Regions from separate parts of the Catenibacterium sp. GCM10023432 genome, predicted to be linked through region 2. Evidence: a T-box and tRNA genes for the amino acid it is inferred to sense, from the RefSeq annotation. Region 2 holds a T-box; the other regions hold tRNA genes.
What was found. A T-box is a leader RNA that pairs with one kind of tRNA and senses whether it is charged. The one in region 2 lies ahead of tyrS (tyrosine--tRNA ligase), so its partner is inferred to be a tRNA-Tyr.
Positions count from the first base shown of each region.

Region 1 (3,272 bases), on a different contig from region 2:
TATCTTACCTACAAGTGGTACTTTCTCAACTGACCTTCATTCATTAGGACAGTTCATCCAGGAAGGTTCTAAAGTTTTATTCGAAACTGTATTAAAGATCAAAGAACCTCAGATGAACTTAGAAATCCCTAGTGATGCAGATAACTTAGATGGTTTGAACTATTTAGCTGGTAAGACAGTTGATTATGTTAACCAGAAAGCATGTGAAGGTACTATTGATGCCCATGTAAATGTTGGTAACGTACCTAACATTCAGATCACTCTTGATCATGTTGATGCATATAGCTTCGGTTATATGGTATACTTCTTCGAAAAGGCTTGTGCAATGAGCGTTTACCTATTAGGTGTTAACCCATTCAATCAGCCAGGTGTTGAAGTTTATAAGAAGAATATGTTCAAGCTTTTAGGTAAGCCTGGATATTAATAAGAAATCCCGCAATCGCGGGATTTTTTTGTACAATGTGATGAGTTTGTAAGAAATTGTGATGTTTTTCACAAAGTGTACTGGATAATCTCTTTTTAATCAGTATAATAAAAGCGAGATGATGTTAAAAAGATAGTAGTGAGGCAGAAGAAATTGTTCTTCTGTTTTCATTTTACTAGAGAGGAGACAAACATGAAGAACATTACTATTATGGGTGGCGGCGTTCTGGGATCACAGATTGCATTCCAGGCAGCATATTGTGGTTTTGATGTAACAATCTGGTTAAGAAGTGAAGGCAGTATAGGGCGTACACAGCCTAAGCTTGATTCTATCAAGCAGTCTTATATTGATGCAATCAATCTCATGGATATTGATAAATCTATCAATACATGGTGTATGGGTATTGCAGGCTATGATGATTTTGATAAGGAGAACTGCCTAGAAAAGGTAGAACGTGCTTATTCTACAATCAAGCTAGAGCTTGATATGAAAACAGCAGTTAAAGATGCTGATTTAGTCATTGAATCTATGACAGAAAATATGGAAGCTAAGAAGGATGTCTATACAAAGATGGCTCCCCTACTTCCTGATAAAACAATTCTAGTTACTAATTCTTCTACTATGCTTCCTAGTAAATTAGCTAAGTTTACTGGTAGACCTGATAAGTTCCTTGCATTACACTTTGCAAATACGATTTGGAAGAATAATATGACAGAAGTTATGATGCAGGATAAGACAAATAAAGCATGCTTTGATGAAGTCATGAAGTTTGCAAAAGAGATTAGAATGATTCCATTGCCTGTCAATAAAGAAAAGTCTGGTTACCTACTCAATTCTATGTTGATTCCATTATTATTCTCAGGTATGGATTTAATGGTCAATGGTATCTCTGATCCTGAAAGTATTGATAAAGCATGGACTTTAGGTACTGGTGCACCTAAAGGACCATTCCAGATTCTTGATACAGTAGGATTAAAGACTGCCTATGAGATTGTAGGCATGTATGTAAAGATTCCTGGTTTCCTAGCACCTTATAATTTTAAAGGTATGCATAAGATGTTGAAGTCTTATATTGATCAAGGAAAACTAGGATATAGTACTGGTGAAGGATTCTATAAGTACAAAAAATAAGTAACTAAGCTAAATAAATGCCAGGAGTTTATACACCTGGCATTTATTTTTACATCGTATTTATTCAAAGTGATTTTCTCTAAATCAGCAAATACTTTTTTTATCAAGTGCTACTGCATCCTCAGAGATTTCCTGTTCAGATTCAAAGATTGCTTTGTCATTGCGTTTTGATTTGCTAATTCAGCGTTCCTATTAAAAAAATAGTTTACAGGTACAAAAAAAGTCAATCCGAAGATTGACTAATTCATAAATTGGAGCGGGTGATGGGAATCGAACCCACGTAGTCAGCTTGGAAGGCTGAAGTTCTACCATTGAACTACACCCGCATAGGATGGTGACTCGCAGGGGATTTGAACCCCTGACCCTCTGATTAAAAGTCAGATGCTCTGCCATCTGAGCTAGCGAGTCATAAAAAGATGGCTGGGATAACTGGATTCGAACCAGTGAAATGACAGAGTCAAAGTCTGTTGCCTTACCCCTTGGCTATATCCCAATAAAGATGGTGGGGAGGGACGGATTCGAACCATCGAACTCGTAGAGAACTGAGTTACAGTCAGCCGCGTTTAGCCACTTCGCTACCTCCCCACTGGTGCCGACTAGAGGAATTGAACCCCCAACCTACTGATTACAAGTCAGTTGCTCTACCAATTGAGCTAAGTCGGCAAATATTGAGCTATAAAATAAAATGGTGGAGGTTAACGGGCTCGAACCGCTGACCCTCTGCTTGTAAGGCAGATGCTCTCCCAACTGAGCTAAACCTCCGCTGCGGCTACTATATTATCATCATATTTATTCTAAGTCAACAGAAAATAGAAACTTTTTTGTAGTTTTGTATATAGGTATATTTGATTAAATGACGCTTTTTTTAATTTTTATTGATTTCTTCAAGTTTTTTTCTATTTTATTTGCTTTTTGTTATAGAAACGATTACAATTTAACTGTACCAGATAGCAGGTACATTTTAAAGGCTCTTGTTTAAGGCCGCTCTCAATGACACATACATTTGCTTTCCTTATTCAAGAGCTTTTATTGTGTCATGGGAGCATTTTTTTATTTGACAAATACTCTAATAGAGACTATATTCATTTAAAGCAGAGAGGTGATAGTATGCAAAGATTCACATTTGATGATGAAGATGACTCTATTCAAAAAGCCAAGAGAGTAAATTCTATTCAACAGAAAGAGAACGAGCCAGAAGTCAAAGAGGTAGTCAAAACGAAAGTGAAACATAAGAAATCACATTCTTTACCTAAACGTACTAAAACGAAGGTAAAGTATAAAGAGAAATCACATCCTGTGATGACTTTCATTAAGAATTTCATATTATTAGTATTACTTGCAATTATATTAGTGGCACTTGCGTTTGGTATACGTTTTTATTTAGATAACCCAGAAACAGTGAAACAGTGGTTCTGGCAAGGATATCGTTATTTATTCAGATAGAAAAAGAGGTCCTGATGGGACCTCTATTTGTTTACCTGAATGATGAAGAAATAAGCCATTGTCTTACCTCTAGGCACATCATAATGTTCTATGAGTGTAAGATAGTCTGAATTAAGTCTTAAATTCTTCTCTACAAGAGATATTTCAGTTGTATAGATAAATACATACCCTTCTGGTAAAACGTGTCTATGGATACGTTTAAAGAAGTTATCATAGATATTCTTTAAAGCACGTGTATCTTTCATCTGTGCATAAGTAGGCATATCAGTAAATA
Region 1 covers NZ_JBHSEB010000034.1:59,754-63,025, forward strand. The annotation lists gene ACFOZZ_RS04890 (glucose-6-phosphate isomerase) at 1-424, shown strand, start outside; gene ACFOZZ_RS04895 (3-hydroxyacyl-CoA dehydrogenase) at 617-1,555, shown strand; tRNA gene ACFOZZ_RS04900 (tRNA-Gly) at 1,808-1,881, opposite strand; tRNA gene ACFOZZ_RS04905 (tRNA-Lys) at 1,888-1,963, opposite strand; tRNA gene ACFOZZ_RS04910 (tRNA-Gln) at 1,973-2,048, opposite strand; tRNA gene ACFOZZ_RS04915 (tRNA-Tyr) at 2,056-2,140, opposite strand; tRNA gene ACFOZZ_RS04920 (tRNA-Thr) at 2,143-2,218, opposite strand; tRNA gene ACFOZZ_RS04925 (tRNA-Val) at 2,242-2,317, opposite strand; gene ACFOZZ_RS04930 (hypothetical protein) at 2,663-2,998, shown strand; gene ACFOZZ_RS04935 (HEAT repeat domain-containing protein) at 3,022-3,272, opposite strand, start outside.
Region 1: it encodes a tRNA-Tyr, which carries the amino acid that the T-box ahead of tyrS (tyrosine--tRNA ligase) is inferred to sense. The anticodon was not compared.

Region 2 (3,272 bases):
TGATGAAGCAGAAGTGCCAATGCACTATGCGTTCATTAAGCGTAATACAACTAAATAACCAAAGAAGGATGCTGAGGCATCCTTTTTTACTGGTTTAGAATGTGCTAAAATAGTATGGCTCATTATAATTACTGGGAGGATTATATATGCTTAAAAATCAGTCTGATACTGCAAATATATTACGAGAAAGAAGCAAACTCAATAAGCGCTTGGCTTATGAAGGCTTACTTGTTGGTATCGTGTCAGGTGCTGTCTGTATCGTTTATCGTCTTGTTTTATCAAATGCAGAATCTATCTATTTTACTATAAGGGACTTTGTCGCACATAACGTGTCTTATTGGCCTTTGTGGATCATTGGCCTTATTGTATTAGGTCTTATTATTTCAGTCTTTTTAAAGTGGGAGCCTATGATTGGAGGCTCTGGTATTCCACAGCTAGAAGCAGAAGTACAGGGACGTATTGATGAATGCTGGTGGAGAGTCTTACTTGCAAAATTCTGTGCAGGTGCACTTGCACTTGTAGGCGGCTTATCATTAGGGAGAGAAGGTCCAAGTATCCAGCTAGGTGGTATGGTTGGTAAAGCTCTTGCGAAAAAAGGAAAACGTGTAAAAACTGAAGAACGTTATTTAATGACAGCAGGTGCCGCAGCTGGCTTATCAGCCGCATTCAATGCACCTCTTGCAGGTATCATGTTTGCTTTAGAAGAAGTTCATAAGAACTTCTCTACAAGTGCACTTGTTTCTGTAATGATTGCATCTATTACTGCGGATTTCTTAAGTAGAAATATCTTTGGGTTATCACCTACTTTAGCTTTCTCAATCAAAGAGACATTCCCTTTAAAGAATTATTTCTGGGTTATTATTCTCGGTATTGTCGCTGGTATATTAGGTGCTTTCTATAATAAGGTTACAATGGGAACTATTAAACTTTATAAGAAAACACCACTCTTAAAGAAACATCAAAGAGTCTTTATACCCTTGGTGTTATCTGGAATTTTAGGATTTTATTGTCCACTTGTCATGGGTGGAGGACATAAACTTGTAGAATATCTCAATGAACCAAATCTTGTTTTATCTACTCTTGTCTTATTGTTTATATTAAAATTATTGATTTCATGTGTTTCATTTGGATCAGGTGCGGCTGGAGGAATCTTCTTTCCATTACTCATTCTTGGAAGTCTGATTGGTGCAAGTGTAGGTAAGGTTGCTATTATGTGTGGTGTTCCTTCTGAGTATTTTATGAACTTCATTATTATGGCAATGGCTGCTTACTTTAGTGCCATTGTAAGAGCACCGATTACTGGTATTGTACTTATTGCGGAAATGAGTGGAACTTTAAAGATGCTCCTACCAATTGCGTTAGTATCCTTTGTTTCTTACTATGTCGCCAATCTTTTACATAGCGAACCAATTTATGAGAGTCTTTTAACAAATCTTTTAAACAATCAGCCTTATCATTCTATGGATGAATATGCGGATAGTAAGGAACTCATTGGCTATACAGTTGGCCTTGGTTCAAAAACTTGTGATCAGTATATTAAGGATTTGCAGCTGCCACGCCGCAGTTTGATTGTTTCCGTTATTCGTGGTGGAGAAGAAATCATTCCAAAAGGAGATACTAAGCTTATTTCAGGAGATCGTGTCATTGTCTTAGTAGATGCATTCCACCTTGATGAGACGAAACTGATGTTGGAAAGTGTCTTTACAAGCTGATATTGACAAACATCATGAATTCATGTAGACTTTTAATTGCGATGAAGAAGACAAGTAATTCATATGCGCTGGTTTAGAGAACTTATGGCTGGTGAAAATAAGAGCAGCAGTATGAACGAATACACTTTGGAGCTTCTAGATGCAAAGTCTAGACGGTGAGTACACCGTTATCAACAAGAGAGCATGTCTATGACATGAATAAAGGTGGTAACGCGAGAATTCGTCCTTTGGATGGATTCTCTTTTATATTATAGGAGGAAATTATGACATTTTATGATGAATTAGTGTGGCGTGGCCTCATTAAAGATGTAAGTTCTGAAGACTTAAAAGATAAGTTAAATGCAGGAGGAATGACATTCTATATTGGTACTGACCCAACTGGGGATTCTTTACATATTGGACATTTCTCATCTTTCTTAATGTCTAAGAGATTAAAGGATGCAGGTCATCATCCAATTCTTTTAGTCGGTGGTGCAACTGGACAGATTGGGGATCCAAAGCCAACAACTGAAAGACCAATGATCACAAAAGAACAGGTACAGCATAACTTCGACTGCTTAAAGAAGCAGGCTGAAGACTTATTCGGTTTTGAAGTAGTCAATAACTTAGATTGGTCTAAGGATATAAATTTCATTGACTGGTTAAGAGATTATGGTAAATATTTTAATATCAACTACATGTTATCAAAGGATATTATCAGAAGAAGATTAGATGAAGGAATCACTTTCACTGAATTCTCTTATATGATTATGCAGGCAATGGACTTCTATTACCTACATGAAAATAAAGGCTGTGATTTACAGGTTGCTGGTCAGGACCAGTGGGGTAATATTACTGCAGGTATTGAATTAATTAGAAAGAAGACTGGTGATGAAGCATATGGATTCACTATGCCTTTACTTACTAAGAGTGATGGTACTAAGTTTGGTAAATCAGAAGGAAATGCAATCTGGTTAGACAGAGAAAAGACTTCACCATACGAGATGTATCAGTTCTTCATTAATAGTGAAGACAGCAAAGTTATTGATTACTTAAAATATCTCACTTTCTTATCTAAAGAAGAAATTGAAGCATTAGAAGAATCAAATAAGAATGAACCACACTTAAGAAAAGCACATAAAGCACTTGCGAAAGAAGTTATTACTTTCATTCATGGTGCAGATGCTTATGAAGAAGCTGTCAACATTTCTGAAAAATTGTTCAGTGGTGATATCAAGAGCATGACTTATGAACAGGTAAAACAGTGCTTCAATGGTGTGCCAAGTATTGATGTCACTGAAGATGAACAGATTTTAAATGTATTAGTAAAAGCAGGTGCTGCTTCTAGTAATCGTGAAGCAAGACAGTTCGTAAAAGGTGGAAGTGTTCTTGTAAATGGTGAAAAGGTCACTGATGAAAAGTTTGTTGTATCTAAAGATAATGCTTTTGGTGGCAAGGTGACTGTTATTAGAAGAGGTAAGAAGAAGTACTTCGTTATTAATCATATCTAAGCAGACAATAGTCTGCTTTTTTTAGGAAGGATGTGAGTAGATGGATGGTATTATTTTAATTAATAAACCA
Region 2 covers NZ_JBHSEB010000001.1:44,587-47,858, forward strand. The annotation lists gene ACFOZZ_RS00240 (LacI family DNA-binding transcriptional regulator) at 1-58, shown strand, start outside; gene ACFOZZ_RS00245 (ClC family H(+)/Cl(-) exchange transporter) at 147-1,712, shown strand; T-box leader at 1,745-1,943, shown strand; gene tyrS (tyrosine--tRNA ligase) at 1,976-3,202, shown strand; gene truB (tRNA pseudouridine(55) synthase TruB) at 3,243-3,272, shown strand, end outside.

Region 3 (3,272 bases), on a different contig from region 2:
TTAATCATGCAGATGACAGACGAGTTCTATCCTTCATTTAAAGACTGTAATATTACACCAATAGTAGATCTACCTGAAGAGAATATCTATGTTCAGGGAGATGGTCAGTTATTAGCCCGTGTATTTGATAATCTTATTTCTAATGCACTCAAGTATGGCTATCATAACACCGATTTAAAGATAGAAGTATCCGGTGATGAGAAATATGCAACTGTTAAAGTCATCAATCATGGTGATACTATTGCACCAGAGGATATCCCACTTCTATTTAATAAATTTTTTCGTACAGACTCATCACGAAACTCTAAAACAGGTGGTACTGGCTTAGGACTAGCAATCACTAAGAATATAGTAGACCTTCATCATGGTGATATTTCTGTTACAAGTGATGATCAAATTACAACATTCATCGTCAAATTCAACAGATATTTCGATCAGAACTAACATAAAAGACCACATCAAGTGGTCTTTTCATTTTGGACTATAATTTCAACCTTTCACCTGGCTTTATATATAAAGCATGAGGTGACTTAAAGCTTTTCGCAATATCTTCATCATATAATTGAGTAGGTGAAGTATGAATAGGAATAAAATAACGAGAATCAATCACATGTGCACAACGACTCGCTTCCTGTGCACTCATATTATAAATACCATCTACTGGTAATAATGCATAATCTAAATCATTGAAGCTTTCCATTTCAGGATAATAGTTTGTATCTCCTGCACCATATAATGTAATACCATCTACAGTCATAATAAAACCAACACATTCTTCTCTTGTATGATTCTTATTTTCTGCAGGTGTTCCTTCAATCATTACTTTCTTGATCTTCTTAATAGGATATTCACCATCCACAAATAAATCTCCATGTCTTAAAATCACACCATCATCTTTTAATGTGACAAGATCAACCTGATTATGATCACTATGTTCATGCGTTACAATCACAATATCTGCAGGCATCTCATAACCTTCACCTGCATAAGGATCAACATAAATCACTACACCCTCATTAGACACAATGCGATAACTTCCATGTCCTTGATACAATAATTCTGCCATTTTTTATATCTCCTTTATCACTTATTCAATTATAACTTTTCTTATTGCACAGTGCGATAGAATGGCAAAAAATAAAAAAATTAAATTTAGTTAAAAAAATTGTAAAAACCTGTTGACGAATCGCATAACACTTGGTATATTATATGAGCGTGCTTGGTTGGGATATGGCACTAACACTTAAGCATCGGTCTAATGGCCGGTATATCCCAAGAATATTGGAGGTTTAGCTCAGTTGGGAGAGCATCTGCCTTACAAGCAGAGGGTCAGCGGTTCGAGCCCGTTAACCTCCACCATTTTTATTAAAATTTAGCAACACACGCCGACTTAGCTCAATTGGTAGAGCAACTGACTTGTAATCAGTAGGTTGGGGGTTCAATTCCTCTAGTCGGCACCAGTGGGGAGGTAGCGAAGTGGCTAAACGCGGCTGACTGTAACTCAGTTCTCTACGAGTTCGATGGTTCGAATCCGTCCCTCCCCACCATTCCATGCGGGTGTAGTTCAATGGTAGAACTTCAGCCTTCCAAGCTGACTACGTGGGTTCGATTCCCATCACCCGCTCCATTTTATATTTAAAAGTGCTTGAATAGCTCAGCGGTAGAGCAATCGGCTGTTAACCGATCGGTCGGGGGTTCAAATCCCTCTTCAAGCGCCAGTGGCCGGTTGGAGAAACGGTTAACTCACATGCCTTTCACGCATGCATTCACGGGTTCGAATCCCGTACCGGTCACCATTTCTCAAAATACGATCGAAAGATCGTTTTCATTTGCGGGTGTAGTTCAATGGTAGAACTTCAGCCTTCCAAGCTGACTACGTGGGTTCGATTCCCATCACCCGCTCCATACGATTAGAAGATAGACTAAGGTCTATTTTTTTATTATCTAAATACCCACAGTTACGAGCTGTGGGTATTTTCATTTATTCTAATAATTCAAAACTATTAATTAATTCATTTTTAGATTCATACAATAATTCAGTTTTACCTGAATCAACATCATATGTATATATACCTTGATGTTTATTATTGCGCCCAAGAAGAATAATCTGATGAGAAGAACTAAAACAAGCATACTGTGTTACATCCATAATTTCATCAATATTAATTCCTGCTTTCTTCTTAATTGTTTTTGTATCTAAATATATGTATGATATTGAGGATTCCAAGCTGGAATGGTGTCACTTTCAGTAAATGCAAGATTTCCACTTTCCATTGGAAGCATTCTATAGACTAACTTGCGATTTGTAGAATAGATACATTTGAGTTGATTATTCTTTAAACGATAAATATGCGTATTAGGTGCAATATACTTATAATTCATTGTCCCTTTTGTATTTATACATATAGACACCAAAAAATTATCGACACAATTTTAGTGAAATACCTCGGCTTCTACATTATAAATATTCTCTTATGTCACATACAATCATGCGACACCTGTTAGATGTAGATCCATATTTAATTTTGTCATGTGAACTACCTTGACTTCAAATACGGAGTATTAAGTCGAGATAGTTCACTATTCATTAGTTCTTCTTTCTTTCACAATCTTGTCGAACCATTCAACCATATTAGGATCATTATGAGAGAAGAATAAGCTATTACTAGTATCTAATGTTTTAATAGAATTCATGTCTTCTTCTGTTAATTCAAAATCAAAGACATTGATATTTTCCTGCATTCTTTCAATATGAGTAGACTTGCAGGCAACAATAACACCTCTTTGAATAAGCCATCTCAACATAACCTGGGCAGAACTCTTATTATATTTCTTACCAATAGAAACTAATGTTTCATTAGTAAATAGATTATTTCTTCCTTCACCAAATGGAGCCCATGCTTCCATCTTTACACCATGTTTTTCCATGTTTTCCTGAGCACACCATTGTGCATTAAAAGGATTGACTTCTACTTGATTCACTGCAGGAATAACCTTTCTATCAAACATACAAATATCTGTCAAACGATCAGGATAGAAATTAGAAACACCAATTGCTTTAATTTTACCTTCCGCATATAATTCTTCTAAAGCACGATAAGCACCATAATAATCACTAAAAGGCTGATGAAGCAAACACAAATCTAAATAATCTGTTTTTAGTTTTCTTAATGATTCTTCTACTGAAGCCTTACACTCTTCATAACCATAATGATCAATCCACACTTTAGTAGTAATAAAGAGTTCTTCTCTAGGTACACCACATTCCACAA
Region 3 covers NZ_JBHSEB010000002.1:18,154-21,425, forward strand. The annotation lists gene ACFOZZ_RS00860 (sensor histidine kinase) at 1-444, shown strand, start outside; gene ACFOZZ_RS00865 (MBL fold metallo-hydrolase) at 482-1,066, opposite strand; tRNA gene ACFOZZ_RS00870 (tRNA-Val) at 1,284-1,359, shown strand; tRNA gene ACFOZZ_RS00875 (tRNA-Thr) at 1,385-1,460, shown strand; tRNA gene ACFOZZ_RS00880 (tRNA-Tyr) at 1,463-1,547, shown strand; tRNA gene ACFOZZ_RS00885 (tRNA-Gly) at 1,554-1,627, shown strand; tRNA gene ACFOZZ_RS00890 (tRNA-Asn) at 1,644-1,718, shown strand; tRNA gene ACFOZZ_RS00895 (tRNA-Glu) at 1,721-1,796, shown strand; tRNA gene ACFOZZ_RS00900 (tRNA-Gly) at 1,832-1,905, shown strand; gene ACFOZZ_RS00905 (hypothetical protein) at 1,982-2,227, opposite strand; gene ACFOZZ_RS00910 (hypothetical protein) at 2,197-2,382, opposite strand; gene ACFOZZ_RS00915 (aldo/keto reductase) at 2,581-3,272, opposite strand, start outside.
Region 3: it encodes a tRNA-Tyr, which carries the amino acid that the T-box ahead of tyrS (tyrosine--tRNA ligase) is inferred to sense. The anticodon was not compared.